DNA from 3 places in the Anaerostipes sp. 494a genome. Region 1 is predicted to be linked to each of the others. Evidence: predicted binding sites of a transcription regulator. Region 1 holds the regulator's gene; each other region holds the start of a gene.

Region 1 (7,839 bases):
CAATCAGTCTTGTTGCCACACCACCCATTGTTTCGATAGAAAGTGATAATGGTGTTACATCCAGTAACAGAATGTCTCCCGCACCTGCGTCTCCTGCTAATTTACCACCCTGGATAGATGCACCGATTGCTACACATTCGTCTGGGTTGATTCCTTTGAAAGGTTCTTTTCCTGTTAACTGCTGTACTTTATCCTGTACTGCAGGGATACGTGTAGAACCACCAACTAATAATACTTTGCTTAATTCAGAAGCTGTCATTCCAGCATCATTTAAAGCAGCATTTACAGGACCTGCTGTTCTTTCAACAAGGCTTGCTGTCAGTTCATCAAATTTAGCTCTTGTCAGGTTCATATCAAAGTGTTTTGGTCCTTCAGCTGTTGCAGTGATGAATGGAAGGTTAATGTTTGTTGTTGTAGAAGAAGATAATTCTTTTTTAGCTTTTTCAGCAGCTTCTTTTAATCTCTGCATAGCCATCTTATCTCCAGATAAGTCTACACCTTCCTGTTTCTTGAACTCATCTAACATATACTGTGTAATTACATTATCAAAGTCATCTCCACCTAATTTATTATCTCCGGCTGTAGATAATACTTCAATAACTCCATCACCGATTTCAATGATAGATACATCAAATGTACCACCACCTAAGTCATATACCATGATTTTCTGTTCATCTTCATTATCAAGTCCATAAGATAAAGCCGCTGCTGTTGGTTCATTAATAATACGTTTTACATCAAGTCCTGCAATCTTACCAGCATCTTTTGTTGCCTGACGCTGTGCATCATTGAAGTATGCAGGAACTGTAATTACAGCTTCTGTAACTTTTTCTCCCAGATAGTTTTCTGCATCAGATTTTAATTTCTGAAGAATCATTGCAGAGATTTCCTGTGGAGAATATGCTTTGTCATCAATTGTTACTTTATAATCTGTTCCCATATGTCTTTTAATGGATGAGATTGTCTTTTCTGCATTTGTAACTGCCTGACGTTTTGCAGGTTCACCAATTGCACGTTCTCCTGTTTTTGTAAATGCTACAACAGATGGTGTTGTTCTCATTCCTTCTGCATTTGTAATAACGGTAGGTTTTCCACCTTCCATAACTGCTACACAACTGTTTGTTGTTCCTAAGTCAATACCAATAATTTTACCCATGATCTATTTCCTCCTAAAATCTATCTAAAATTTATAAAACAATATATCGCCTGACGGCTTTAATTTGCTACTTTTACCATACTGTGGCGAAGTACGTTTTCTTTGTACATGTATCCTTTTTGCAATTCTTCTGCTACAACATTCTCGCCATATGCTTCATCTTCTATATGCATCACTGCATTGTGGAGATTTGCATCAAATTCTTTTCCTTCTGCATCCATGGCAGAAACTCCAAGATCATCAAATACAGACATTAACTGTTTGTAAATCTGCTGTATTCCCTGAACAAATGCTGTATCTTTTTCTTCTTCAGAAACTGCATCCAGCCCTCGCTCAAAATTGTCGATTACTGGAAGAAGTTTTTCCAGGACTCCCATAGCGCCCATATCATAGCGCTGTGTTGCTTCCTTTGCTGTACGCTTTCTAGCATTTTCAAATTCTGCCATCAGTCTCTGATATTTGTCTTTCCAGTCAGCAATTTCTGCTTCCAGTTTTGCTGTCTGATCTTCCTCAGTTTCTTCCTTTGGAGTTTCCTCCTTGGAATCTTCTTTTACTGTTTCTGGTTCTTCTATATTTTTCGCAGTTTCTTCTACGTCTTTTTCTTCTTCCTGAATATTCTTTTCTTGTTCTTTCATTCCTTCACTTCCTTTCTCAGGTTTTTTCTCTAAAAATATCGTCAAGTTCTTCTGTAAGATCCTTCAAAGTCTTTACAACCTTTCGGTAATCCATACGTTTTGGTCCGATGATTCCCACCGTTCCTGTGCCGCCCTCTGCAAGCTCATAGGTTGCAGTTACAATGCTGCAGTCTTTCATATTCTGTACCGGTGATTCTTCTCCGATGTATACCTGTATTCCATGATGATTGTCATCCTGACCTAATGTAGTATCCACCAGCTTCGTTAATGCCTTTTTCTCCACTAATGTGTCCAGAATCTCTGTTGCCCGATCCGGATTACCAAGTTCAGGATATCTCAGGATATTGGAAGCACCTCCTGTGTATATTTCCATTCGGTCTGCTTCATGAATCGTTTTGGCAACTTCTTCTAAAATCCGCTCCAAAACATCCTGTCGGATTCCAGCCTGATCACGCATCGTCTGAATCAGTTCCAGATTAATATCTCGTAAAGAAAGTCCCTGCAGAAATGTATTCAACAATACATTCAGCTTCAAAACATCTTCATTAGACAATGGTTCCTCTACAGAAATCATTTTATTCTTCACAATGTTCCCTTGTGTCACTATAACTGCCAGCAAATGTCTGTGATCTACCTGAGACAGCTGTACGAATTTTAATGTTACATTCTGATAATGAGGCGAAGAAACCATTGTTGCATAATTCGTATTGCTTGCCAGTACATTAGCCACCTGTTTCAATAAGACTTCCATCTTATCTACTTTTTGAATTAATGCCTGTTTTTCTTCATGATCAGTTTCTCTCTCCATCATCAGCTGATCTACATAAAAACGATATCCTGCATCGGAAGGAATCCTACCTGCTGACGTGTGAGGCTGCAGAATAAATCCCATATCCTCCAGATCCGCCATCTCATTACGAATGGTAGCTGAGCTAAGCTTCAGATCCGGATGTTTGGAAATGGTTCTTGATCCTACCGGCTCACCAGTTTCGAGATAATTGGCAATAATCGCTTTTAATATTAACTTTTTACGATCATTCAATTCCATATCTTTCCCTCCCTGTTATTAGCACTCAATAACACTGAGTGCTAACATCTATGTTTAAGGTATCACTTTTGTTTTTTATTGTCAACCTTTTCTAAACATTTTTTTGAAATTTTTCTAATCTATTCTGAAGCATAAAATGATATTTGCGTTCAGACATAAAACTTTAGAATACAACAAGCTGCCACAGTCCTTAAAACCAAGGACTGTGGCAGCTAATTTCTTCATTTTCTATTCTTTACTTTTTTTATTTTTCTTATTCCTTTTCTCTTTTACCACATCAATCATAAAACATAGTAAAAAATACAGAATAAAAAGTAATATGTCTTTTGTTATGATTTCATCGATAGTAGATGGAATTGTTTTGTCAAAATAGTCCAATAAGGAAATCACAACTAGAAAACAACATAAAAAAATACTATTTTTTCGAAATGTTTTAAACTTAAATACATTTTTCATAATAACCATCTCCCTATCTTATCCAACAACATATCTAACCTTATTCATACTTGTAACTGCTTTATGAATTTTATAGTATACTTTTATTCCCTTTTTTTTACTATAAGCTTTATGAACTGCTTTCTCCAAGGATGAGTAGCCCCCATATGAAGAAGCTACAGCAACAGCTGAAAGTCCCCATCCACATCCAGGTATTGCACTAATCAACAAGGAAATAGCACCTGAAGCAGTCTTAGCTTTTTTTAATCCTGTTTTATATAAGTATTTCACACCCGAATAATTAATGTATCCACATTGAACTTCTGGATAGTATGAACTACTAGCTCTTTTTAGCACATTCTCTTTGTTAATAATATTATTATCCAAATTATAGATATCAATAAGTATGGCTGCATATTCTTCCTCGCTAATAGTTCCATTTCCTAACATAATCGATGCTTTGTTTAATTGATAGACTAAATCCGCAGAAGCAGAAATTGTATTTATTGAATGAGTTGTTTGAACTATTGTCTCGTTTTCCTGTTCCACATTTGCTGCAACTGGCACAGATGTAAAACTTACAAATACAGCTATTATAAAAGATATTATTTTTTCTTATTCATAATCTTTCTCCTATCATACAGTCAAAAAGTATCTTTTTTACATTTGTATTTTTCAAACTTTCTGTTACAATATGAGTATCCATGTGATACGTTGTTTGTATCTATTTGATACAAAATAGGCTGGCACCCTTTGTATTACATGGATTTTCTATCAATCATATGCATCACCATTCCTTTCTTCTTCTAAACAAAATGCCACTCAGGCAATCCATATGCACCCAATTTCCATCAAAATATCACAAAAAAATCCAATTTTAGTTCCACAGATAAATAAAAACGTTACCACAAAAAATACCTTTACAGTTTTTGATTCTTAATAATCCTTTCATATTCTCCACCATTCTCATTATATTCACATAGGTTTTCAATGCATCTCCATCTATGATACTGGTACCCTGAAATGCACAGGAGTTAAATATTTTATTCGTAATATTCTTCATTCTTTCCTAAATTTCATTTATTTTCTTTATTATAACATTATCCTCCAGTTAACACAACTAAAATTTTAGTCACTTTACTTGTTGTATTTTGAACAGTACTATATCATTATTTCCTATAATATCCAATCGCCTGAATACTGCCAGATGAGCAATTTTGAACAAACACATGATATGTATCCGTTTCCTTAATTTTAAATGTTTTATAAACTCCCATTGTCGTAGATTGATAAATTTTTTGTGTATTTCCTCTTATAATACCAATCAAAACCTTTTTCTCCGGCTTCACACTAATTTTAATTTCAATTGTGCTTCCTGCCTTTTTCTTAAATCCCCCGCTCTTTTTCAAAGTTTTTGGCTTTACCGTCCAATTCACTCCTGTCTTTACGGCAAACGGAGAAATCCCTGTATCTTCTGTCCATTCTTCCGTAAATCCATCTTCCAGAATCACCGAAGAATACTCCAAATCCGCATTAGAATTCTCCGCTGCACTTACCTTATTCCCTATTCCAAAGAAACATAATACTGACATCATAATACATAATCCTTTTTTCCACCTCATACCTATCTCCTTTTTTATTTCTGTTTCACATTGACGCAATAATATCCTCCAAAATCTCCCATTTGTTTTCCCCAATTTTCCATAAAAACTCTATAATAACCGTCTTTTTTTATTGTAAATATTCTACAAAAGTCAAATCCTTTTTCTGCATAAGTTTCCTTTCCTTGAGAATCAATAATTCCGATAGATACCTGCGTCTCAGGGTTCTCTTCCTCAAAACCGGTCGATACAGCAATTTCTACTTCCATTCCTTTTTTCAAATATCCCGGTTCCGTCTGTATTCTTTCTCCCGGTACCACATCCCAAACTACTGATTCTGCCTTTTCCGGTCTTGGTTTTTCTTTCCGCGTCGTCACTTTTCGAATTCCCGGATTCGGATGATTCCGTTCTTTCCCGCCCCGGATTCTCGGTGTGTCTTTTACTTCTACAAACCCGGCTTCTTCTAAATCAATATCCGTCTTTTCATATACAATATTATATCCCTCTACAAATGCCGCCCCCGATACCGTCACGGTTCCTGCACTGATTCCCAGAACCACGAACAGTAAAAGTGCTGCCACTCCTTTTTTATGTACCTTTTGCTTTCGGTAAGACTGCATTCGCTTCATTCGCAATTTTAGCAATTCTTTATTTTCATACAGTCCGGCAGTTGTATAAACTCCATATACCGGTACTTCCATAGAAATATCTATAATCACGGTAAAATAATATTTAATATCCCGGATTCTTTCGCTAACCGCCATATCACAATAGGTCTCTCCCCACTGATCCATTTGTTCAAACAAATTTTTTACCATCGGTTGAAACCAGTAGATGCAACAGGTAACATTCGTCCATTGTTTCCATATCAGATCATGATGTTTTACATGCATCAATTCATGATAAAAAATAACCTCCAATTCTTCTTTTTTATACTCCTTCGGAAGAATGACTTTCGGCTGAAAAATTCCATATAGCATAGGACTTCCGGCTTTTTGTTGTATAACTGCAGAAATATGTGTTCGGATTCCCAATTTTCGTTTCACTTCTGCCAAAACTTCTTCCGTCTGTGGCAGACACGGCAGACTTTCTCTTACATCTTTTTGAATTCTCCGGTATTGTTTGAATAGCTGTATCACCGCTGTAAAACAACCCAGCAGCCATAGAATTCCTAAAATCCCAAAAACAATACCTAATGTTTTTGTCGGCCAAAACAGCCATCGTTTTGTTTCCATATTCAGCATATAAATCCATGTAATTGGAAAAAAGAAAACAAGTAGTACAGCTTTCCACATCCAATAACTGACTTCTACATAATCTTTTCTTTCCATATACTTTCCAACAGTTTTCCATAATAAATATAAAATCGTTCCCTGTACTGCACATAAAAAAATTGCACTAAATATTTCTATTACTATCTTAATCAAAGTCCATATCATCTAATAATCCTTTCAGTTCCTGACTTTCATCTTCTGACAGCCTTCCTCCTAACGCACTGAGAAACTGCTTTGCCGAACCATCAAACCATATATCCAGAATTTCCGCTGCCTGCTCTTTTTTATAAGTTTCCACCGGAATCAAAGTTTGAATATAAGACTGCCTTCCTCTCTTTTCGACATTAATATATCCTTTTTCCTCTAATCGAAATAAATATGTTCGAATACTTGTTCTTTTATAATCCTTATGAAAATTTTCTTTTAATTTCTTTCCCAGCTCCAAAAACGGCATTTCACCTTCGTATTCCCAAATACACCGCATAATTAGCTGTTCTACATCCGTTAATTTTTCTATTTTTACTTCCTCCTATATATTTTATCCTTTTATTATATCATTGCTTTTTTATCATTACAACTAAATTTTTAGACATATAAAATATTTCCACAAAATCTTTTGATTTTTTGTGCAATTTTTATTGACTTTCTTCATAGAATAAAACGAAGGAGGAATACAATGAATCAAAATGCAAATTTGGAATTGGAGAGATTAAAATTACAAAATAAATACCAGCAAATAAATTCCGGCAAAAATTACATACAAGAAGAAAATGAACAACCTTCTTACTGGTCTTTTTTAAAACTCAGAATCGGATTTTCTCTTTTGCTGCTGTTCTTTATTGTGACTTCTTTAAAAGCTTTTGATTCCTCAGAAACCAAAAAAGTACAACATGTATTAAAACAGATCAATCAAAGAGATCCCTATACACAAAAAGCATTAGATAAATTAAAATCTTCTATTTCTTTTCCAAACAAATAAGGGATACACAAATTTTGTGCATCCCTTTCAATATTCATATTTTTATAATAAATGCTTTCTTAATTCTTCTCCTGATTTTGGACTTAAATATGCAGGTGCAATATCGAACACTGTCTTGCATCCTGTTTGCCCTTCTGTCTGTAAACGATAAACGGCTCTTGCATAAGCAAGCAAAACAGATGATGTAAATTCCGGATTAGAATCTAATTTCAAACTGTATTCAATGACATGCTTATGCTCTTTTTCCCATCCTGTTACGCCGGTTCTGAAAACAAATCCCCCATGAGGGATCCCGCTATGATCTCTTTTCAGTTCCTCTTCACTGATAAAATGAACCGTTGTATCATAATCAGAGAAATAATTTGGCATATTCTTAATGGTTTCTTCAATCTTCTGAAGATCTGCACCTTCTTCAGGCACCACAAAACACTCTCTTGTATGTTTCTGTCTTGTTGTTAGTTGTGGATTGCTTCCGCTGCGGACTACCTCTAAAGCTTCTTCTACAGGTATTGTATACTGTTTTCCGTCTTTTACACCTTCTACCCGGCGGATAGCATCAGAATGTCCCTGACTAACTCCCTTTCCCCAGAAAGTATAATCATTACCTTCCGGAAGAATTGCATTTGCATATAAGCGGTTTAATGAAAACATTCCCGGATCCCATCCACAGGAAATCAATGCAGTATGTCCGCTTTCTTTCGCTGCTGCATC
Region 2 (7,839 bases), 900 kb from region 1:
GATACATTGCTTTTATGGAAACTCTTTGTGAACAAGGGTATGTAACGGTTATACATGATCATCGGGGACATGGAAAGAGTATCCGCAGTGATGGAGATCTGGGGTATTTTTATGATGATACAGGGGAAGCCATTGTTGATGATGCTCATCAGCTGACTATGTGGATGAAGAAGAAATATCCGGGAATTCCGTATCATTTATTTGGACATAGCATGGGATCTTTAGTGGTGAGATGCTATTTGAAAAAATATGATAAAGAACTGGATTCACTGGTTGTATGTGGAAGTCCAAGTGAAAATCCCATGGCGGGATTTGCAGTGGGACTTGCAAAAATCATGTGCAGATTCGGGGATAAAAAACCGGGAAATTTATTTCATAAAATAGCATTTTTTACATATGGTAAAATTCTTGAAAAGGATGAATCACCTAACGGATGGATTAGCTATAACAAAGAAAATGTAAAAAAATATGATGAAAATCCATTGGATGGATTTATGTTTACTAATAATGGTTTTTTGAATTTGTTTTTACTGATGAAAAATACATATAGCAAAAAGGGATGGGATCTTCGCCATCCATCTCTTCCGATTCTGTTTATTGCAGGAGCAGAAGATCCTTGTATTGGTTCTAAAAAACAATTTACACAGGCAATTAATTTCCTGAAACACCAGGGTTATAATCATGTACAGGGAACTTTATTTTTAAACAGGAGACATGAAATATTAAATGAAGATGATGTGGAAAAGGTATATAATGTTATATTAAGTTTTCTCTCCACAGCCGAAAACAGCTCTCTGCAGTAAAATGCAGAGAGCTGAAGAGGACTTGTCCGATTTGTTATTCCATCCAGAGGAAATCCATATATTTTTTATTTTGCTTTTCCCAGTCTGCCTCGCAGTGATGTCCACCCTCCTGACAGTAGAGACGTGTTGTAACACCTTTTTTGTCAAGTTTATTTGCATACATTTTGTTACAACGTGCCATATAACTGTTTGGATTATATTTTGGTTTGTCTTTGGAAGGTTTCAGCTCATCTGTACCCCAGGATAAATAGATTCTTGTATCAGGACTTAAATCAGTTTTATCAATCTCAGCTTTTAATCCTTTCTGACAGATAGAAACGCAGCTGGACAGACATGCTGCCTTTGAAAATACATCATTGTGATGTATTACTGTGTAAAGAGACATTAATCCACCCATGCTGGAACCGCCGATAGCAGTACACTGACGGTTAGAATATGTACGATATTCTTTATCAATAAAAGGTTTCACCTCATCTACGATCCACTGAGCTGTCTGTGCACCAATTCCATTAATATCTTCAAAGTGTTTGTTTTTCTTAACATCATATGGACAGTATTCACTTAAACGTTCATCGCCTACATGTCCGCATTCGATTCCTGCGATAATCATAGGCTTTTCCCACTGGTCCATAAATTCTTTCAGCCCCCAGCACTTTCCATATGTCGCATAACTATCGAAGAATAGATTATGACCATCAAAAAAGTACATTACAGGATAGCGTTCATTCGTCTGGTCATAATTGTCAGGTAAATAAATATGTAATGTACGCATCTGTCCGGTTGGAGTAAATAAAAGGTCGTGTTGTAAAATCATGGTGTAATCTCCTTTCTGTTGATCTGCGTATTGTATACGAAATACAAAAGCATATTATGAAGATTATTATCACATAAAAAAGTAAGAAATGCAAATCACATTTTTAGCACTCGACTCTTGACAGTGCTAATAATCGGTGTTATATTACAAATAGAACATAAAAGGATAAAACCCAGACTTTTGGGATAAGATAGATTAAAGGAGGGATAATCATGAATATTAACAAGTTTACTCAGAAGTCCATAGAAGCAGTTAATCAGTGTGAGAAGATTGCATATGATTATGGACATCAGGAAATAGATCAGGAACATTTTCTATATAGTCTGCTAACAGTAGATGAAAGTTTAATATCCAGTCTTCTGGAGAAGATTAATATTAATAAGGAAGCATTTATCGGGCAGGTTCAGGAACTGCTGGCTAAAAAGCCTAAAGTATCTGGTGGTCAGGTTTATATGAGCAATGATCTGAATCAGGTTCTCTTGCATGGAGAAGATGAGATGAAGGCTATGGGAGATGAATATGTTTCCGTAGAACATCTTTTCCTGGCAATGATCAAGCACCCGAATAAAATAGTAAAAGAGCTTTTCAGAGGGTATGGAATTACCAGAGAGAGATTTCTTCAGGCATTATCTACAGTACGTGGAGGTCAGAAAGTAACCAGTGATAATCCGGAAGCTACTTATGACAGTCTGGAGAAATATGGTTACGATCTGGTAAAACGCGCCAGAGAGCAGAAACTGGATCCGGTAATCGGACGTGATAGTGAAATTCGTAATGTGATTCGAATACTGTCCAGAAAATCTAAAAATAATCCGGTATTAATTGGAGAACCTGGTGTAGGTAAAACTGCAGTTGTGGAAGGTCTTGCACAGAGGATTGTTCGCGGGGATGTTCCGGAACAGCTGAAAGATAAAACCATTTTTTCACTGGATATGGGATCTCTTGTGGCAGGCGCTAAATACAGAGGAGAATTTGAAGAGCGTCTAAAGGCAGTTCTGGAGGAAGTAAAGAAGAGCGATGGTCAGATTATCCTGTTTATTGATGAGCTGCATACCATTGTTGGTGCAGGTAAAACAGATGGGGCTATGGATGCAGGAAATATGCTGAAACCAATGCTTGCCAGAGGAGAACTTCATTGCATTGGTGCTACTACATTAGATGAATATCGTCAGTATATTGAAAAAGATCAGGCATTGGAACGGCGTTTTCAGCCGGTTACAGTGGATCAGCCGACAGTAGAAGATACGATTTCTATTTTAAGAGGTATCAAAGACCGTTATGAAGTGTATCATGGTGTAAAAATTACAGATGGTTCTCTTGTTGCTGCTGCAACATTATCCAATCGATATATTACTGACAGATTTTTGCCGGATAAAGCCATTGACCTGGTGGATGAAGCATGTGCTATGATCAAGACAGAGATAAATTCTTTGCCTGCTGAACTTGATGAAGTTCAGAGAAAGATTATGCAGATGGAGATTGAAGAAGCGGCTCTTAAAAAAGAAGATGACCGTTTGAGCAAAGAACGTCTGGAAGAGCTTCAAAAAGAACTTGCTGAAATGCGTGAAGATTTCAAAGCAAGAAAAGCAAAATGGGAAAATGAAAAAGCTTCAGTAGAAAAAGTCTCCAAGTTAAGAGAAGAAATTGAAGCAGTCAATAGTGAAATTCAGATTGCCCAGAGAAATTATGACCTGAATAAGGCAGCAGAACTTCAGTATGGAAAATTACCGGAATTGAAAAAACAGCTGGAAGAAGAGGAAGAACGTGTGTCAAAAGAAGATCGTTCTATGGTACGTGAAAGCGTAACAGAAGATGAAATTGCGAAGATTATTTCCAGATGGACAGGAATTCCAGTTGCAAAATTAACAGAAAGTGAAAGACAGAAAACATTACATCTGGATCAGGTACTTCACGAAAGAGTTGTAGGACAGGATGAAGCTGTAGAACTGGTAACAGAATCTATCATTCGTTCTAAAGCAGGAATCAAAGATCCTAGTAAACCAATCGGTTCTTTCCTGTTCCTTGGACCAACTGGTGTAGGTAAGACAGAACTGGCAAAGGCATTGGCAGAAAGCTTATTTGATAATGAGCAGAATATCGTGCGAATTGATATGAGCGAATATATGGAAAAGCATTCTGTTGCCAGACTGATCGGAGCACCTCCAGGATATGTTGGATATGAGGAAGGAGGACAGTTAACAGAAGCTGTTCGAAGAAAACCATATTCAGTTGTATTATTCGATGAAATTGAGAAAGCGCATCCAGATGTGTTTAATGTATTATTGCAGGTATTAGACGATGGACGAATTACCGATTCCAAAGGAAAAACTGTAGACTTTAAAAATACCATTTTAATTATGACATCTAATATTGGTTCCTCTTATTTACTGGAAGGTATTGATAGTCAGGGAAATATTACAGAGGAAGCACAGAATATGGTAATGGCAGATTTGAAGAATCATTTCCGTCCGGAATTTTTAAACCGTCTGGATGAAACAATTCTATTCAAACCGCTGACAAAAGATAATATTACAAATATCATTGATTTGCTTGTAAAAGATTTAAATCGTAGATTGGAAGACAAAGAGCTAAAAGTAGAACTCACTTTATCTGCAAAGGGATTTATTGCAGATAATGGATATGATCCAATGTATGGAGCAAGACCTCTGAAGAGATATCTGCAAAAGAGTGTAGAAACACTGGCTGCACGTCTGATCTTAAGTGATGGTGTAGATGCAGAAGATACCATTTTGATTGATGTGGAAAATGGACAATTGACAGCAAGAGTAAAATAAGAAAATGGAAAAAATCCGGCGAAGAAACCGTTTGGTATCTGTCGCCGGATTTTTTATATTTCATTAGAAAAGCAGTTGAAACTGCTGTACATCGGCATGCAAAGCGGAGCAAGTCCCTTTTGATCCCTATTCTGGAGTAATTTCTCCGCAGATTAACTGGATACTTTCGGTTACCATACCAAGATAACTTTCGTCAATCAATGCAACCAAAGCATCCCCAGAGTGAACTTCTGTGCTTCCTTTTGCAATAATTTCTTCCTGGCCACGATTAATGGTAACGATAAGGCAATGATCAGGCCATGGAACATCTTTAATCTTTTGTCCACAGGCTATGGAAGTAGTACCAACAGCAAAACTTCTTAAAACCTTGTTGTCTGGACCCGGGTTTTCCACCATCCCATTTTTAGCAAGAATACGTCCAAGAAGACTTTCATAGATAGGTTCGCTTCCAAGAAGATGTGCAACAATATAACTAATGATACATACAACAGCCAGAGACAGAAAATGTTCAAATGTTCCTGTCATTTCAGCAATTAGTAATATTCCTGTGATAGGTGCACGGACAATGGCCGTAAAAAATCCAGCCATGGAAATGGTAATAAAGTTTGTTATGTAACATGGATCTATGCCGGTTCCGCTGATGATCAGGCTTCCGTAAATTGCTCCTATATATGCCCCTAAGATTAGCAGAGGGAAGAATATTCCCCCTGGTGCTCCAGAACCAAAGCAAAAAGCAGAAAAGAGGAATTTAACCAGTAAAAGTACCAGCATAACAGATACCAGAAGACGATGTCCGGTAATCAGTTCAATCATAGCATGTCCACCGGCAAGTACAGACGGAAGGATATAACCAAGTACACCAGCAGCAAGGAAAGGTAGAATAATACGATATTCCGAAGGAATTATCTTCAATTTTCCATAAAAGTCCTGTCCTTTCAGCATAACAAAATTATAAAAGGCACCGCATAATCCTAATATGACACCTAGTAAGATCAGCATCCAGTAATTCCCCAGAGGGAGAATCTTCTCAAGATGAAAATCAAAAACCGGAGATAATCCAAAGATATTTTTGGAAATGAAGTCTGAAGTTACACATCCGGAAATAACACAAACAAGCATAGAACTGTTGAAGTTTTTCTGGATTTCTTCCAGGGAAAACATTACACCAGCTAAAGGTGCATTAAATGCAGCAGCCAGTCCTGCTCCCGAACCACAGGCAATCATATATCGTTCCTTGGTGGCAGTGGTTTTTGTAACTTTTGCAAGACCTTTTCCGGCCATAGCACCAAGCTGGACAGATGGACCTTCTCTTCCAAGAGACAATCCGCCCAGGATACATAAAGTACCACCAATGATTTTGGATATCAGTACACGCCACCATTTCTGATTCAGATAGCCTTTCATTTCACCCTGAACCTGGGGAATACCACTTCCGGAACACATTCCTTCCCATGCAACAAGTTTTCCCACAAGAAATCCCATGGCTGCAAGAATAAGAAACCATCCAAACATGTAGAAATGATTTCCTTTTGTAAATTCTATTACACGGAACATGATTTTTTCAGCGTTGTTTAATAAAAGCCGGTAAATGACGGAAACACATCCAGCCATAATTCCTACAAGCACTCCATCTGCAACAAGAGAGACAGAAAAACCATGAGGATTTTCAAGTAAATTATTTTTTTGTTTCATAATATTCAGCCTCCTGCTCTTTTCATACACATCTATTTTATTTTAACATAAAACTATGATATAATATGAAAAGATTTTGCGAAGGAGGTCGAATTATGCCGCCAATTACTAATGACTGGGCACAGTACCTGAAAGAAGAATATAAAAAAACGTATTATAGAAAGTTATATGAAACAGTTATGCATGAATATCAGACAAAACAGATTTTTCCACCGGCAGATGATATTTTCAATGCATTTCATTTTACTCCGGTAAAGGATGTAAAGGTAGTGATTTTAGGACAGGATCCATACCATGGAGATGGACAGGCACATGGGCTTTCTTTTTCAGTCAGACCAGGAGTTGAGGCACCCCCTTCACTGGTAAATATTTATACTGAACTGAATGAAGATCTGGGATGTTATATTCCAAATAACGGTTATCTTACAAAATGGGCCAGGCAAGGTGTTATGATGTTAAATACTGTGCTGACCGTACAGGCACATCGGGCTAATTCTCATCGCGGAATAGGATGGGAGGAATTTACGGATGCAGCTATCAGGGTATTGAATCAGCAGGATCGTCCAATGGTTTTTTTATTGTGGGGGCGTCCTGCACAGAAGAAAAAGGCATTGCTTAATAATCCGAAACATCTGATACTTGAAGCACCACATCCAAGTCCGCTTTCAGCATATCGTGGTTTCTTTGGATGCAGACACTTCAGTAAGACCAATGAATTTCTGAAAAAGAATGGACTAGAGCCAATTGACTGGCAGATAGAGAATATTTAAGGAGACAGATAGTGAAATGAGTAAAATAATTTTTTTTGATATTGATGGAACATTGCATTGTTCGGGACTTGGAATACCACAATCAACATTGGATGCACTGAAGAAGCTGATTGAAAATGGACATAAGATTGTTATGTGTACCGGACGAAGCAGAGGAATGATGCCGGAAGAGTATTTTCACATGGGCTTTCATGGAATGATCTTAGGGGGCGGAGCTTATGTGGAATATGAAGGGAAAGTTCTTCACCATCAGTTGATGACTGAGGAAGAAGTCCGGAAAGTTGTTAACTGGGGGAAAGAAGAAGATATCGGAATTATTCTCGAAGGAGAACATTTTGGATATTATGAGACAGATAACCAAAAAGAATATTATCTCAAAATGGTGGAGAAAACGGAAAGGGATTGTGAAGTTAAGATGCACCCGCTGGAGGAAGCGGCAGATATTCCAAAATGGACATATCACCATATGGATCCCAGCCGAAAGGAAATTATTGAAGATATTCTGGATGGAAAGTATGTGGGAACTTATCATCAGCCAGCTAATTCTGTTGAATTTCTGCCAGCAGGTGTAAATAAAGCAAAAGGAATTGAAGAGATATTAAAGGATTCCGGAATCCGTTGGGAAGATTCATATGCTTTTGGTGACAGTGCCAATGATATTGCCATGGTCCAGTATGTTCATTATGGAGTAGCCATGGGAAATGCAGTGCCAGAGTTAATAGAAGCAGCAGAGTATAAGACAGAATGTGCAGATAAGGATGGAATTGCTTTAGGTCTGAAACGGTTCGGGTTAATTGATTAGATGGAAGAGAGGAATAAATGATAAAAGGATTAAAAATCATGGCAATTGCAGCTTGTCTGATGTTTTCTACATCAGTTCCCGTTGTGGCATCCAATGGAGTTGCTACAGAAACCAAAGTAAATGCTGTTCAGCCATCTATTGACGGGAAATCAGGAATTGTTAT
Region 3 (7,839 bases), 1.3 Mb from region 1:
GACAGACTGAATTAATTCATCTTTCAGTAACATCTGCAGCATTGTACCCTGCACCTTTCCTATGATTTCATATAAGACTCTTGTCAGTTTCTTTCTTCCATCACGCTCATATATGCGGGACGGATAATTTTATTCGTACAAATAAGTTCCTCAATCCGATGTGCACTCCACCCTACGATTCGGGCAATTGCAAAAATAGCTGTATAGAGTTCCTGCGGAATTCCCAGCATTTCATATACAAAACCGCTGTAAAAATCAATATTCGGACTAACACCTTTATAAATCTTTCTTTTCTCTGCAATCAGTTTCGGAGCAATTTCTTCGATATTCTGGTATAACTGCATATCTTTCTGTCTGTTCTTTTCCCTGACAAGTTTTTCTACATATTCCTTAAACACACGTTCTCTTGGGTCTGACAAGGAATAGATGGCATGTCCCATACCATAAATAAGTCCTTTTTTATCAAATGCTTCTTTGTTCAATATTTTAGTCAGGTATGAAGCAATTTCATCCTTATCGCTATAATCACTTACGTGGTTTCTGATATCCTCCATCATTTGCATGACCTTGATATTCGCTCCACCATGCTTAGGACCTTTTAGTGACGACATTGCTGCTGCAATTGTAGAATAGGTATCAGAACCGGAAGATGTTACCACTCTGGTTGTAAAGGTAGAATTATTTCCTCCTCCATGTTCCATATGAAGAATCAGTGCCGTATCTAATACCTTTGCCTCCACCTGTGAATATTGTTTATCCGGTCTAAGCATCATAAGCAGATTTTCCGCTGTGGAAAGTTTCGGGTCCGGTTGATGTATATACATACTTGCCTGCTTTTCATAATGATTGTATGCGTGGTATCCGTATACTGCCAAAAGAGGAAATTCACTGATAAGCTGCATACTTTGTCTTAGTACATTTGGGATACTGGTATCCTTTGCTCTTTCATCATAAGAGGCAATCGTCAGAATACTTCTTGTCATGGAATTCATGATATCTTCCGTCGGGGCCTTCATGATAACATCCCTAGTAAAATTCGTCGGCAATGTCCGGCATTCTCCAAGCAGTCTGACAAACTCTGCCTGCTTTGCTTCATCCGGTAGTTCTCCCATTAGAAGAAGATATGCTATCTTCTCAAATCCCAATTCATTTTCCCCTAATAAGCGAATCAATTCCGGAACCTGATACCCTCGGTACCAGAGTTTTCCATCCGCCGGAACTTTCTGACCATTTACAAGATCTGAGGACGTAATTTTTGAAATTTTAGTAAGTCCTGTGAGCACACCATTACCCTTCTCGTCACGCAGGCCAAGATTCACATCATATTCATCATATAGCCGAGGTGCAATGCTATCATTTTTGATACAGATTTTCTGTGCCTCACTGGTATATTTATTCATCTCCTCTGTCAGCATTCTCTTCACCCTCCATTCTCTCCTGTTCACTGTGCATAATAGTTTCCAGCTGTTTCATAAGATTTAAAAGTTCAATCAGATTATCCCTTCCGAATTTTTCAATAACATTTCCATAATATTCTTTAAAAATGGCCTGCTGCTGTTCCAACAATTTTATTCCCTGATCCGTAATAGTAACATAAGTACCCTCATTGCCATCTCCATCGTGGGACCATTTTACAAGTCCCTGCTCGTTGAGTCTACTTACTAGTTTTGAAGCCTGGCGGATTGTAATCTGCATTTTTTCTGATAAATCTTTCAGATACGTTTTTCCTTCATAGATTTCTTGTTCTTTTCCTGTATCCTGAATGATATGCAACACAATATAATCAGCTTCATTAATCAGGTGACTGGCTTTTATTTTATTAAAAAGGTATCTTCTAAGTGTCAGCTCATTCCCAAGTTTTAGTACATCTATTTCTTTTTTATTTTCTTCCATGTATCTCACTCTCCTTACCATATCGGAATTGACCCACTGCGTTCAGCCATTTGCTGTATTTCCCGTGCATACTGGCATGCTCTGCTTAAATCATCCTCATCCGGATGTGTGCTTCCTACTTCAAACATCTGGCGGAGCTTGTCCGCCTGCTGCGGCATCTTCTCTATAATTGTTGCACGATTATCTGGTTTCACATTACCCTGGCATAAAAACATTCCCATATACTCTGCTTCTTCTGGAATCCATACATCCAACCTTTTCTCCAGATTTTTTCTGTACTGTTCTGTTGCAAGGAAACCACAAGTTGCAAAAAAGGCCAGTCTGCTTTCCGGAAGTTCTTCCAAAACATCCAGAATATCCACACCACAGATTCCATTACGTATTCCAAATCCTACAAAATAAAGATCTGCTTCTGGTACTTCTCCTTTGCTGTCGATATCATAGATTTCTTTTTCATCTGAATCAATTGCTTCGTAAATCTCCCTTGCTATCTTTCTCGTATTCCCACTTTTTGACTGGTAGATGACTGCGTACTTCATTTATTTTAACCTCCGATATAGTAAAAAAGGGAGCAACCTCATCGTCCAGTTACTCCCTTACAATAGCAGCTTTGTTTTCCTTAATAATCCATATCTGGATTACCATCCGGCATAGCAGGTTCTTTTTCTTTGATATCCGCAACAGCTGCCTCTGTTGTCAGCAATGTCGCAGATACGCTGACTGCATTAAGAAGTGCACTCTTTGTAACCTTAACCGGGTCAATGATACCTTTCTGCATCATATCTGCGTATTCCTCGCTGACAGCATCAAAACCGGTTCCTTCCGTACTCTCTTTTACTTTATTCACAATAACAGAACCTTCAAGCCCTGCATTTTCCACAATTGTACGAAGCGGTGCTTCCAGTGCTTTCCATACAATCTTGGCCCCGGTCTTCTCGTCTCCGTTCAGTTCTTCTACAACTTCTTCTACTCTTTTTTGTGCATGGATATATGCAGATCCGCCGCCTGCGATAATTCCCTCTGATACGGCTGCTCTTGTTGCATTTAAGGCATCTTCCATACGGTATTTGGCTTCCTTCATTTCTGTCTCCGTAGCAGCTCCGATACGGATCACGGCAACTCCACCACCCATCTTTGCCACACGATCCATGAGCTTGTCTCTGTCATAATCCGATGTAGTTTCTGCTATCTGACGTTTAATAGAAGCAATTCGTTCATCAATAGCAGATTTTTCACCTTCTCCATCTACAATAACGGTATTTTCTTTTGTAATCTTTGCAGACTTCGCACGTCCCAACATATCCACAGTTACATCTTTCAGTTCCATTCCAAGATCACCAAGAACTGCCTGACCTCCGGTAAGCACTGCAATATCCTGAAGCATTTCTTTCCGATTATCTCCATAGCCCGGTGCTTTCACTGCGACGACTTTCAGGGTTCCACGCAGTTTGTTTACAATAAGGGTAGTCAGTGCCTCCCCCTCAACATCTTCTGCAATAATCAAAAGCTCTTTTCCTGATTGAGCAGTCTGTTCCAGGATTGGAAGAATATCCTTGATATTGGAAATCTTCTTATCCGTGATAAGGATGTATGGGTTATTCATATGGCAGACCATTTTTTCCTTATCATCACACATATAAGAAGACAGATATCCATTATCAAACTGCATACCTTCCACTACATCAATTTCTGTATTCATTGTTTGGGATTCTTCGATGGTGATGATGCCATTCTCGCCGACTTTTTCCATTGCATCTGCTATCATTTCCCCAACCTGCTCATTCCCAGCGGAAATCGAAGCTACTTTTGCTATATAATCCTTTCCAGTTACCGGATAGCTCATTCCCTGGATTGCATCAATTGCTACATCTTCTGCAGCCTTCATTCCTTTTCTTAAAATGATCGGGTTTGCACCGGCAGCAATATTCTTCATCCCTTCCTGTACCATAGCCTGTGCAAGTACAGTCGCTGTTGTAGTGCCATCACCGGCTGTATCATTGGTCTTTGTTGCAACTTCCTCTACAAGCTGTGCACCCATGTTCTCATAATGATCTTCCAATTCAATCTCTTTGGCAATCGTCACACCATCATTGGTAATGAGCGGTGCCCCATAAGATTTATCAAGAACTACATTTCTTCCTTTTGGTCCGATTGTTACCTTTACTGTATCTGCCAGCTTATTGACGCCTGCTTCCATCTTTTTTCTTACATCAATATCAAAACATATATCCTTTGCCATTTTAAATTCCTTCTTTCTTTATTCGTATCTGTATCATACTTTTATAGCTGTCTTTACTCTACAACAGCGATAATATCATTCTGGCTCACGATAATGAATTCTTCCTCATCCATCTTCACTTCTGTTCCTGCATATTTGGAATAAATGACTTTATCACCCTCTTTTACCTGCATTGCAGCTATTTTTCCGTTATCCTCTTTTCCAGGTCCGACAGCAATCACAACTGCTTCCTGTGGTTTTTCCTTTGCACTGTCAGGCAGGATAATACCGGATTTTGTTTTTTGCTCTGCCTCCTGCTGTTTTAAAACAACTCTGTCTCCTAATGGTTTTAACTTCATATTTTGCCTTCCTTTCCGCTTTGTTAGCACTCGTTTCTTTTGAGTGCTAGCGAAAGTCTAAAAAATTTTGCTTCTTTAGAAGCATTATTTTTAAATTGTTTAATTTTAAAGTGTTATACAACATTTTATTGCTCTTGTCAATAGATTTTATCTTTTTTTATAAAAAAAGCAGAGAGTAAAAAATTCTCTCTGCGGATGTTCAGATCAGTTTCTGGATATTTCTAAATATCTTCTCTGTTGTCTTTTTATAAGCGGCAATTTCTTCCTGGGAAATTCCTTGAAAAATCTGCTGATCCAGTTCTCTTTTAATTTTTGCTATCTCTGCTATGATTACTCCTGCACTATCACTGACCAGATAATGCATATATCTCCTGTCATTTTTATCCGGTACTGCTGTAATCAATTCTTTTCGGTATAGATCATCGATTGCCTGTGATACATGTCCACGATTCAACTTCAGTTTCCTGTAAATATCAGTCGGTGTATTTTCATTAGCAGACCTTGAAAGATAATACAACACTTCAATATCTACTTTCTTTAAATCATATTCTTTTTTTATCACTGAAAAACGGCTTTCCATCAAATGTTTGAAATCACCGCCTTTTAATGCGATTTCTAATTGCTCATCCATTTCCCTCACCTACCTTCCAATACTTTAATTTTAAATATTTTAGCATTGGAGTATTATTATTTCAAGTACCAAAAACACCTTATCCAGTTCGCTTAGCTTATGATATCTCTTTCCAGTGTATCCCTTTCCATTAAGCGTTCTACGAAAATCGAACTTTCCTATAAAAAACAGCCTGACTTGTATTGTCATTTTGTGTCACTACTATTTCAGAATATGTCTACAAATTGTTTAACTAATCTCACTATTCCAAAAATACTTGCACCAAATGCGATAATTGATAAAACCCCAGCAGTAATAGCTTCAATAACATTTATTACGCCAGACACTTCTTTATGTAATTTAGGAAAAATAAATTCTTTAGCTTTAACTACCAATGTAAAAAATGTTTTTATAAATCCCATTAGCACATACAAAAAATAAGCTAATACTACTATTCCGCCTAAGCAGAATAACACATCACAATACCATTTTCCACGTTCCATGTTTCCCAGAAAATAGTTCACCTCAAAAACAAAAATCATTAGTATCACAGCAACTATTAATGCGTGTAACCCCATAGCAGTCATAATCTTATCTTTTCTATCTCTACTGATTGTAGGAAACATAATGAACCATACCGCTATACAAACTGTTCCTATTGTCATCCTGGTATCATTCTGTGTCGCACCACATATAGGACTATATGCACCGATAAAGGTCATAAACACACCCATAAGTAAAGCACCTATATTTATACTTATATGAATCCTATATCCATGTTTTTTCAAAAATTCTTTTAACATTCTTTCTTATTTCTCCTGCGTTTTTCTGATTTTATATTCCTAAAATATCCAATAATTTTAGTCACATGAATATTTTACATAATCATATGCACACAACAACCTTCTATAATCCGTCGTATTACCAATTTCACCACTCAATGTTTTCAAGTACTCCTCTATATCTTCAGGCATGAAATTACCTTTCAACAATGCATATGCAATAATTTGATTTTTATAAGTCATCGCATAACTTTCATTGTTCAGTATATCTTCAAGTGTTGTTTCTTTCACATCAAATTTTTGCTCAATTTGTCGTTTTAGAGCTTCTAATTTGCTATTCTGCTGTTTTTTTAATTTTTCTATTCTTTTAATACTTGGATCAATCTTTGCGAATGCATATATCGGGAAAAACTGTTGCGATTGTATCATAACCTTATCAACATTTTCTAATTCATCTAAGTCATTTGTAATACTAACTTTAATACATCCACCAAAATATATCTCTTTAACAGCTGTTTGAATTTTTCTTATATCCATCGCAGAAACAGGCAACTGCAATTTAGCAATGCTCGAATATATCTCCGCATAATTATCCGTTTTTATTTTATTTATTCTAATTGTCGAAAAACCTTCAACATCTATATCATGATCTGTTACTTCCAAATTATCCGAATTTTCTTCATACTCAACAAGCAAAAAATGTGAACGAATTTTTTCAGCTTCTGGCGAATTAGGTTCTATATAATATGTAAAAATAGTCTTTTATACATCTTTTATATTGCTATCTCTCCTATTTCCCAACTCTAAAACAGAATCCTTTTCCCCTTCCAATCAAAATATTTCATCTTAATTGTAAAACTTATTCATCTTATGCTCACCTTGTGCACATCATTATATTTTTATTATATCACTTATTTCATTCATAAAGAATCATGAAACAACCTGTTACGTTTTTTGTAATTAATTTTGTCCTAGTATACTGGATTAATCTATTTTCACTTTAATATTTCACGTATCGAACCTGATAAAACAGCCACCTTAAAATGCCTGCCACACAATTCGAACTCTACCTCACCATTTACTTGCTTAAGTGCATACAAACTGCATATTTTCTTTTCATCACCAAGTGTAACCTCCATTGTTGAAGAACTCATTGTCACAATCGGCATTGTCCTCACGAGCTGGTCGGGTTTTATTTTTTCGCAACATTCAGTATTGTTTTTAAGCAACGACCGTTTATTCTCCAACACACGAAATGTAATCATATCATCCAGCTTAACATCTTCAATATTACACGGCGTATTATCTCGCAGATATGTTTCAATATGATAGAAATACAAACATTTATGCATAATTCGTATATAAGCTTGAAACAAACTTGGATGAACAGAATTTTCTGGCTCCTCAATTGCAATCAGGGATACATTTGCCAAGATAATCCTTGTCAAAATCATAAACACTCTTTTTGCACCGTCAGACATCATTGCAAAATCAATTGGATAGATAATTGCAGATGCTTTTGCTCCATGAATGGTGTCGATCATCTGCCAGTTCTTCTTGTTATGTTCTCAAGCACATAACAAGAAAAACTGGCTTTTCAGTGATACTCCAGCCGGTGCGGATGCCAGCATGAAAGTGTATTCTATGATAGAAACAGCCAAAGCTAATGAACTCAATCCGCATAAATATCTGAGCTTTCTTTTGGAGCATCGTCCAAGTGTTGAAATGTCAGACGAGGAATTAGAGTGATTTGCCCTATGGAGCGAATTGGCTCAGGAAACTTGCAAATAAAATGGAGTAAAATACTCGCATGTCTGACATCTTAGCACAGGGTTTCAGATTTTATTTACAGGGTACACCCTAAAACTATGCGCTTACGCATCAAAAAAACAGCAGCAAACATTCGCTGCTGAGGTTTGGTCCTCTTCGCTTTGTTTGCTGCTATTAGAATAATCATTTTGCCCTTTTTAGGATAAT

The links. The regulator HrcA, encoded in region 1, represses chaperone genes, less so after heat shock. The targets are predictions, from matches to a motif close to TGTTAGCACTCNNNNNNNNNGAGTGCTAACA.
Region 2: the regulator HrcA is predicted to act here: its motif matches at 1,719-1,749, upstream of clpB (ATP-dependent chaperone ClpB).
Region 3: the regulator HrcA is predicted to act here: its motif matches at 4,492-4,522, upstream of groES (co-chaperone GroES).

The regions. Positions count from the first base shown of each region.
Region 1 covers NZ_MJIF01000001.1:163,726-171,564, reverse strand. Annotated here, with positions in the region: gene dnaK (molecular chaperone DnaK) at 1-1,156, opposite strand, end outside; gene grpE (nucleotide exchange factor GrpE) at 1,216-1,791, opposite strand; gene hrcA (heat-inducible transcriptional repressor HrcA) at 1,808-2,839, opposite strand; gene BHF70_RS00960 (hypothetical protein) at 3,068-3,295, opposite strand; gene BHF70_RS12575 (hypothetical protein) at 3,314-3,841, opposite strand; gene BHF70_RS00950 (hypothetical protein) at 4,152-4,337, opposite strand; gene BHF70_RS00945 (hypothetical protein) at 4,444-4,896, opposite strand; gene BHF70_RS00940 (M56 family metallopeptidase) at 4,911-6,302, opposite strand; gene BHF70_RS00935 (BlaI/MecI/CopY family transcriptional regulator) at 6,295-6,666, opposite strand; gene BHF70_RS00930 (hypothetical protein) at 6,826-7,128, shown strand; gene BHF70_RS00925 (diaminopimelate dehydrogenase) at 7,171-7,839, opposite strand, start outside.
Region 2 covers NZ_MJIF01000001.1:1,060,179-1,068,017, reverse strand. Annotated here, with positions in the region: gene BHF70_RS05390 (alpha/beta fold hydrolase) at 1-803, shown strand, start outside; gene BHF70_RS05385 (alpha/beta hydrolase) at 838-1,617, opposite strand; gene clpB (ATP-dependent chaperone ClpB) at 1,830-4,412, shown strand; gene BHF70_RS05375 (ClC family H(+)/Cl(-) exchange transporter) at 4,539-6,104, opposite strand; gene ung (uracil-DNA glycosylase) at 6,200-6,874, shown strand; gene BHF70_RS05365 (Cof-type HAD-IIB family hydrolase) at 6,891-7,676, shown strand; gene BHF70_RS05360 (D-alanyl-D-alanine carboxypeptidase family protein) at 7,694-7,839, shown strand, end outside.
Region 3 covers NZ_MJIF01000001.1:1,435,403-1,443,241, forward strand. Annotated here, with positions in the region: gene BHF70_RS07225 (DUF445 family protein) at 1-42, opposite strand, end outside; gene BHF70_RS07230 (citrate/2-methylcitrate synthase) at 84-1,415, opposite strand; gene BHF70_RS07235 (MarR family winged helix-turn-helix transcriptional regulator) at 1,393-1,893, opposite strand; gene BHF70_RS07240 (flavodoxin family protein) at 1,908-2,432, opposite strand; gene groL (chaperonin GroEL) at 2,513-4,132, opposite strand; gene groES (co-chaperone GroES) at 4,186-4,470, opposite strand; gene BHF70_RS07255 (MarR family winged helix-turn-helix transcriptional regulator) at 4,670-5,101, opposite strand; gene BHF70_RS07260 (hypothetical protein) at 5,308-5,883, opposite strand; gene BHF70_RS07265 (hypothetical protein) at 5,941-6,525, opposite strand; gene BHF70_RS12670 (AAA family ATPase) at 6,858-7,406, opposite strand; partial or broken gene BHF70_RS07275 (transposase domain-containing protein) at 7,444-7,587, shown strand.